2 regions of the Lysinibacillus sp. NPDC094177 genome follow, and region 2 is predicted to be linked to the other one. Evidence: predicted binding sites of a transcription regulator. Region 2 holds the regulator's gene; the other holds the start of a gene.
The links. The regulator LexA, encoded in region 2, represses DNA repair genes until DNA is damaged. The targets are predictions, from matches to a motif close to CGAACATATGTTCG.
Positions count from the first base shown of each region.

Region 1: a site for LexA is predicted at 1,883-1,896, ahead of ACQKNC_RS02715 (carbohydrate kinase). Genes of this name have one in related genera too.

Region 1 is NZ_JBNNTW010000001.1:566,021-570,238, reverse strand. It holds gene ACQKNC_RS02720 (MFS transporter) at 91-1,347, shown strand; gene ACQKNC_RS02715 (carbohydrate kinase) at 1,929-3,020, shown strand; gene ACQKNC_RS02710 (pseudouridine-5'-phosphate glycosidase) at 3,025-3,939, shown strand.
Region 2 is NZ_JBNNTW010000007.1:2,779-6,996, reverse strand. It holds gene ACQKNC_RS12905 (GNAT family N-acetyltransferase) at 1-306, shown strand, start outside; gene ACQKNC_RS12900 (DJ-1/PfpI family protein) at 371-910, shown strand; gene ACQKNC_RS12895 (YneB family resolvase-like protein) at 1,223-1,888, opposite strand; gene yneA (cell division suppressor protein YneA) at 1,885-2,199, opposite strand; gene lexA (transcriptional repressor LexA) at 2,363-2,980, shown strand; gene ACQKNC_RS12880 (hypothetical protein) at 3,260-3,886, opposite strand; gene ACQKNC_RS12875 (gamma-glutamyl-gamma-aminobutyrate hydrolase family protein) at 4,051-4,218, opposite strand, start outside.

The DNA of each region.
Region 1 (4,218 bases), on a different contig from region 2:
TATTAATATATGCATATACATGTATGTTGTTCTGTAATCTTTCTCATTAAAGAGTTCTTAAAAAATTTTCCGAGAAATGAAGGTGTTACGATGAAGCGTATTCATTACAGTTGGTTTATTTTAGTCATAACATTTTTTTCAATTATTGTTGCAGGGATTACAATGTCATCATCAGGGGTATTTATAGGCTCCTTTGAAAAAGAATTTAATTGGGATCGATCTTTAATTGCTTTAGCTTTTGCAGTTAGTCTATTTTTATATGGGTTTTCAGGTCCATTTATGGCAGCATTACTAGAAATAGCCGGTTTAAAGAAAATGATGCTAGGTGCGATGGCTACATTATTCATTGGCATGACGCTAACGCTTTTCATGACTCAAGCATGGCATTTAATCATTATATGGGGAGGCATTATTGGCTTAGGAGCGAGTCTCTTTTTAACTGTGTTAAGTCCTTATGTCGCTAATCATTGGTTTGTGAAAAGCAGAGGATTGGCCGTAGGGATTTTAACGGCGAGTACAGCAACAGGGCAGTTAATTCTCCTGCCATTATTGGCCATTATTATTGAGCATTATTCTTGGAGATGGGCGATTGGGTTGATTCTCATCTTAAGTGCTATTATGTTCATCACTATTTTTATGTTTATCAAAAATAAGCCACAGGATATTGGGATGCTTCCTTATGGAATGGAAGAAAATCTGGAAATACATCAAGAGAAATATAAGAAAAATCCGATTAGTATTGCCTTTAACGGCTTATTTGAAGCTATAAAGGTGAAAGAGTTTTGGTTATTAGCGGGGAGTTTTTTTATTTGTGGACTTTCAACTAGTGGGTTAGTTGGTACTCATTTTGTTTCTTACTGTATTAGCCTTGGCGTTCCTTTAGTAACCGCTGCATCCTTCCTTTCATTTATGGGAGTATTTAATCTCCTTGGTACGACTTTATCAGGATGGTTGTCTGATCGTTTTGATAATCGATGGTTATTGTTTTGGTATTACCTTTTAAGAGGTACGTCACTACTTATACTCCCATATGCATTAATGCAAGGCTCGCTCACTCTATTGACAATCTTTACAATATTTTATGGATTAGATTGGATTGCCACAGTGCCTCCAACGATTAGTATTTCTAGACAAATTTTTGGTACAAATAAAAGCAGTATTATTTATGGGTGGATTTTCGCATCTCATCAGGCAGGAGCTGCAGTTGCTGCTTATGGTGGTGGCCTCATCTATCAGTTTTTCAATTCATATACTTGGGCTTTCTTCCTTGCAGGAATTTTTTGTGCGTTGGCAAGTTTATTTGTCATCATCGTAAAAAAACAAACACCTCATCAAGCTAATACTTGATAATTGGCTACTCGATTTTCCTTTGGGCGCAATTCTAGCTTTCGTCGGTTCTCGAAATTTTATTAGCGATCGGTATTTAGCAGCATCGAGCCACCGTTCCTCCGATTTGTTTCCGTTGTCGTTTCGCTTTCGACAAAAAACATTTGTTGCTGGAGTTTCATTTTATCATGATAAATTAGAGTGACATGCCAGAAAATGCATACTAAGTGAAATGGTTGATTGGAGTGGAGGCTGGGCGACTCCTCGGGGATCAGTGAAAAAAAGGAACGAAGGCTAAAACCATCACATCCTGTGATAACGCCTTCGTGACCAACATCGTGTTGGCCCGAGACCCTGCAGCGGAGCGAAGCGGCTCATCGGACGCCCACAGGAAAGCGCCCAGCCGGAACGGAAATCAACCCCACGTTATGCTGAAAAGCCATACTTTATTTAGTAAAGCATCAAATTTCATTGAATCAATAGTTATAACAACATGTAGTTGAAGCAAATATTATATCGGCTTCAACTTTTTCTTTAAAAATTTTTTGACATCAACCAAACAAAAGTTTATAATATAAACAAATATAACAAAAGGTGATGCTATGAATGAAAGAGAACAGGCGGTCCTTGCATTAATTCGCCAGAATCCGTTTATGTCTCAGCAAGAGATGGCGGATAAGATGAATTTGTCTCGACCAGTCCTTGCTAATTTAGTGTCGAGCTTAACGAAGCAGGGGAAAATTGTCGGTCGTGCTTATATTTTGCCCGAGGAAAATGAAATCATTTGTATCGGTGGAGCAAATCTTGATCGAAAATTTCATGTAAAGGGGAATGTACAGTTTGGTACATCCAATCCTGCTAGCTCTTCATTTAGTGTAGGTGGTGTTGGCCGAAACATTGCTGAAAATTTAGGTAGATTAAATCATCAGGTAACATTGCTGACTACTGCAGGTAAAGATGCTGATTGGCAAGTGATCCAAGAAGCTTCAGAGCCATTTATGAATTTACGTTATGTGGAGCAGCTACCTGACGCTTCGACTGGTTCCTATACTGCAATTATGGATGAGCAAGGTGAGTTAGCACTAGCGGTAGCAAATATGGAAGTATATGATCTTTTATTGCCAAGTTTGCTAAAAAAACATGAGGCAATGCTGATGAATGCAGGATGCTTTATTATGGACTTAAACTGTCCAAAGGAAACTGTTGCTTACATACAGCAGGTTGCAATTGCACGTGATATTCCATTTGTCATCGTACCGGTATCTTCGCCAAAAATGAATCGATTACCGGATACGTTACAAGGTGTAACATGGTTTATTTGTAACACAGATGAAGCTGAGACAATTGTAGGTCATAAAATCGAAAACTCAGCACACTACGAAAAGGCTTTGCAGGAAATTCTTAAATTAGGTGCTGAGCATGTAATTATTACAGCGGGTAGCAAGGGTGTGTATGCAGCTTCCACAACAACGAAGCCAAGTCATTTCGCAGCTAAAGCTATAGAAAAAATTGAAGATGTAACAGGTGCCGGAGACGCATTTGTAAGTGCTGTAATTCATAGTTGGCTAACTGGGCAATCCTTTGCAACATGTATTGATGCAGGCTTAACGAATGCCAAAAATACGCTTGCATCCCCATATACAGTAAGACCTGAGCTATCAGTTGATTTGTTAAAAAGTGAAATGGAGGAATAACAACATGAAAGAATTCATCGTATTATCAGAAGAAGTAAAAGCAGGACAAGCAAAAGGTTTACCAATCGTAGCATTAGAATCAACAATCATTTCTCACGGAATGCCATATCCACAAAATGTACAAACTGCACGTGAAGTAGAACAAATTGTTCGTGATAATGGTGCAGTACCAGCAACTATTGCATTAATCGATGGCAAAATTAAAATTGGTTTATCAGATGAAGAACTTGAAATGTTCGGAAATGCACAAGGTGTAGCTAAAACATCTCGTCGTGACCTAGGCTATCTATTAGCATCAAAAAAATTAGGTGCAACAACAGTAGCTGCAACAATGATTTGTGCTGAGTTAGCTGGTATTGAAATTTTCGTAACAGGCGGAATCGGTGGCGTTCACCGTGGTGCTGAAACAACAATGGACATTTCAGCAGATTTAGAAGAATTAGCACAAACAAATGTAGCTGTAATTTGTGCAGGTGCGAAGTCTATTTTAGATATTGGTTTAACTTTAGAATATCTTGAAACAAAAGGTGTACCAGTCGTTGGATTTGGTACAGATGAAGTACCAGCATTCTATACACGTCAAAGTGGTTTTGATGTAAACTTCAAGCTTGATACTCCAGAAGAAGTGGCAGAAATGCTAAGTGCAAAATGGCAATTAGGCTTAAAAGGCGGAGCTGTCATTGCTAACCCAATCCCAGAGTCTGACGCGCTTGAGCATTCATTCATTACGGGAATCATTGAAAAAGCTCTAGTAGAAGCAGAAGAAAACGGTATTCAAGGTAAAAATGTGACACCATTCTTACTAGGAAAAGTTAAAGAATTAACAGAAGGTAAAAGCCTTGATGCCAATATTGCATTAGTAAAAAATAATGCAGTAGTTGGGTCAAAAATTGCTGTAGCATATAATAAATTAAGCTAATCAATTATGGATAATACTAAAATCTGTTCTTGATTATAAAAGCGCCCAGTCGGAACGGAAATCAACCACACGTTATAGTGAAAAGCTATATTTTTAGTGGAGTAACCATTATATGGAGAGATAGGCTCTTTGCGAAATATTAAATTCGCAAAGGGTCTTTTTATTCATTACGGAGAATATTTTTTCCATTTTTCACATTGTTCACGAGAATAACTAAACAAAATGACACAGTTACTTTACAATAGCCCACAAAATTTTATACAATTAAGATTATATCTA
Region 2 (4,218 bases):
ATTGTTTTCCATCAATATTTTGGTGACCATACGTATGAAATTGGTTGGGTATTGAATCCGAACTATTACAATAATGGATACGCCTCTGAAGCAGCAAGAGCTATACTAGACTACGGATTTAATGATATGAAACTTCATAGAATTATTGCAACGTGCCAGCCAGAAAATATCCCATCCTATCGAGTGATGGAGAAAATCGGCATGAGACGTGAGGGTTATTTTAAAAAATGTATACCAAATGGAGATGAGTGGTGGGATGAATACTACTATGCTGTCTTAGATGAGGAATGGGTATTCAGGGATTGATAATATCTACTTTACTACCATGTTGATTTCCAAATCTTCGTTTTAAAATAGAGGAGAGAATTATATGAAAAAGACCGCTGTATTATTGTATCCCCAATTTAGTGAATATGAATTGAGTGTAGCATTATCTATATTAATGCAAGGAAATAAGCCCCTTGTAACTATTGGATTAAACAGTGAAAAAATTAAAGGAGAATCTGGTTTATCATGTATAGCCGATAAACAATTAAATGAAGTTAATCTTGATGAAATCGATAGCCTGATATTACCAGGGTGTATGGATATAGCTTTAATAATAAATGAACAAGAATTAATAGATTTTATTAGTACTGTGAATGCCAAGGGGGCAATCATTGCAAGCATATCTAGCTCTCCATCTCTTTTAGCGATAGCTGGAGTATTAAAAAACAAAAAGTATACTGTAGGATTGTCACCAGAAGGTATGCAGAAGTTAGGTTTCTTCGATCTTAGTCATTTTTCTGAAGATTTAGTTGTCCAAGATGGGAATATAATAACTGCAAGAGGTAGAGGTTTTATACAATTTGGCATTGCTGTGGGTAAAGCCCTACACCTCTCTTTTGATGAAAATTGGTATCGAGAATAACGAATTAGCTCTAATTAATATTAAAACTTAGTTATAGGTGATATAAATGTTTTTCAATATTATATAGAATTTATGAGGAGAGGAGTAGAAATCGCTACTTCTCTTATTTTTTCATTTTCTACTGGATACGGTTCTATATCCATGCAACATGGTAAATGGATTTTAGTTATTCATTCTATCCCTCACTTTCGACGTTCTATCCGTCATTTTGACGATCCTATCCATCACTTCGCCGTTTCTATCCTTCACCTTGGGAGCTTAAAGCTTTAAAAAAAAATCAGCGGGACGATAAAACTCCCACTGATTAAAACTTCATTTCATTTCGCTTCCTTCTTGATGTTCCCGATATCTCCTATGGACAGTAGCTTTGCTTACATTAAAGCCTAGACCTCTTAGAGTCATGGCAATTTCCTCAAAGGTGAAGCCTCGATTGCGTAGGTTGATAATTTCTTCTACAGGAACATCCTTACGTTCTTGACCGTTTGGATTTCCACGGTTGGATAAATTGTTTTCTGGGCGATATCCATTTTCTACGGCACGACGCATTCCACGACGTATTTTAGCATTATGAATTCTACGTTGGTACTCCTCTACAATCGCTAAAATTTCTAGGAGCATCGTATCCATTTCGTTTAATTGTAATGGTCCCTCGTCTCGCATAGAAAAAACATCAGTTTCGGTTTTCTGCAATAAATGCAACACTGCCATTCGAGCATTTCCACGTCCTAAGCGTGTTTCATCTTGCACAAATAATGCTGTTATTTCTTTTTCTTTTATGAAATCGAGCATTTCTAGTAAACCTTCACGTTCCACATCATAGCCGCTATGCTTGTCATTAAAAACACGCTTGACTTCGTAGCCCTGTTCTTTAGCATAGCGCATCAACTCCTCCTGCTGACGCTCTAATGAGGAACTTTGTGTCTCTTTTTCTGTACTCACACGGCAATAGACAACAGCCGATTGTTGATTATTAATCATTTTTCGTTTCTCGCAATTTCAATTGAATTTATAGGATTGGTTTGGTCACCCACTACCGGGATCACTAGGGATTCACCTGCAATAATTTGTACGTTCGTTAATTCATTTTCTGTTTTTACAAGCTGAATCCATTCATCCGATTTCATTTTACCACGGTATTGTTCGGCTAACGACCATAAGCTATCTCCATGTGCAATTTCAATTTCTGTGTACGTAACATCGCCTGGATCTGTAATAAAAAGGTATGCTGCAAATAGTAGACAAGCCCCTAATAAAGTTGTAATATGTGGATTTTTCTTTAACCAATTCATGTTTAAAACCCCTTTTCTAGAATGTTTGTTCGGAATATATGTTCTCATAATAATGCGAACAAACGTTTTTGTCAAACACTTTTCGAACCTATGTTTGCTTAAGTGTTCGCATTCTGTTATACTACTAATAAGTAGAATGATTAGAAAAAAGAGGTGAGCAATCATGAAAAAAGTTTCGAAAAGACAAGAGGCCATATTAGAGTTCATTAAAGAAGAGGTGCGTGCAAAAGGGTATCCACCATCTGTACGTGAGATTGGTGAAGCTGTTGGACTTGCTTCAAGCTCAACAGTTCATGGTCATTTAGCTCGTTTAGAGCAAAAAGGCTTGATTCGACGCGATCCAACTAAACCACGTGCCATTGAAATTCTAGAGCCAGAGGATTCTATTCAAAAGCAACATGTTATACATGTCCCACTTGTTGGTAAGGTTACTGCAGGTTCTCCGATAACTGCTATTGAAAATATCGATGAATATTTTCCACTACCAGATATTTATGGTACAAGTGAAGATCAGTTATTTATGCTAGAAATTATGGGTGAATCAATGATTGAAGCTGGTATTTTTGACGGAGATTTAGTTATTGTTAAACAAAAAGCAACTGCTGATAATGGGGATATTGTCGTGGCAATGACTGAAGAGGATGAAGCAACTGTAAAGCGTTTCTTTAAGGAAAAAAATCATTTTCGTTTACAGCCTGAAAACGCAACAATGGAGCCAATTATCGTAGACCAAGTTTCTATTTTAGGGCAAGTTGTAGGTCTTTATCGCCGTGTACACTAAAAGTTATCTCAATATTAAATTATAAAAAGAGGATATTATGTTCACAGAGGAGCATATACCTCTTTTTCTCATATTCTTTTAGCTTTATTGTACAGAATTAAAAAAGAATCCACTTTATATGGATTCCTTACACACAAGAAATGAATTTAGTTAATTTAAACGTTTTCGACTAGAGTTTTTCCGATATGAAGTCGTTATCATATTGATGCCTTTAGCTTGCGCTCCCCTACTGGCTCGCTCCAAGGAGTCGCCTCATCCTCAATTTTTAATGATAAGCCTTTAAAACATCGAATTTGCAATTTCAAGTAAATCTTGCACTGTAAAATTTTCTGTTATTTCACTTACTATACTAATTGAATATTTTAAACTGTCATGAACAAAAATCAGTTGATTTACGTTCGGCTGATACAATGCTTTTATTCCATTTTTTAAGGTGTAAATATTTTCACCCTCTGCTGCCTTTAAATTCTCTTCATCGGGTTCAACTCTCACTTGTAACAATCCTTGTGAGTTTACATTTTGATACCTTATTAGGAGAATATCATTGTTTATACTTCCTTTTACATGCGTAATGTCAAAAGGAAATTGGGATACCGTCAGGATATTCACTATATACTTTTTCATATATTCCTTAATAATTTTCGATTCATTCATAAATGGATTGTAACCATCGTAAACAACACGAATATCTGTAACTTTTTCTTGATTAAAAGTAATTTCCCATATAAACGCTATTCTTTCAGGCATATTTTCTCCATCGTTAAAATAAGCCAAGGCTACTCTAACATTCTCTTTAGGTGAAGGTAAGCCTGAAAAACCACTAATTGGCGTCTCTTCTCTTATTTCTGGAATTGTAACATTTGAAGATATATAAGTTTTTAGTTGTTCTTCCTCTTTTTTGGACATCGCAATCAGAAATTTACTTACTAAGTCATCGTCATAATGTCCGGCTTTTACATGTTGAATTGAAAATATAACAGTAAAAAAGCCAGCACTACCAACTCTATTTTTTTCATGTTTATCACCAAGGTTATTTTGTCCTTGATAAAAAATTCTATGCTTCTAAAGTTTCATGCCTCTACCTTGAACTTCAAGCTTGCCTGTACAAATGAAGTAAATAATCTCTTTGATACTTCATCTCCAGCAATGGCTAGCTCTTCGGGATGCCACTGTACTGCTAAACAAAATGGTAGATCTTCGTGAACTACCGCTTCAACGATACCATCACTTGATTTTGC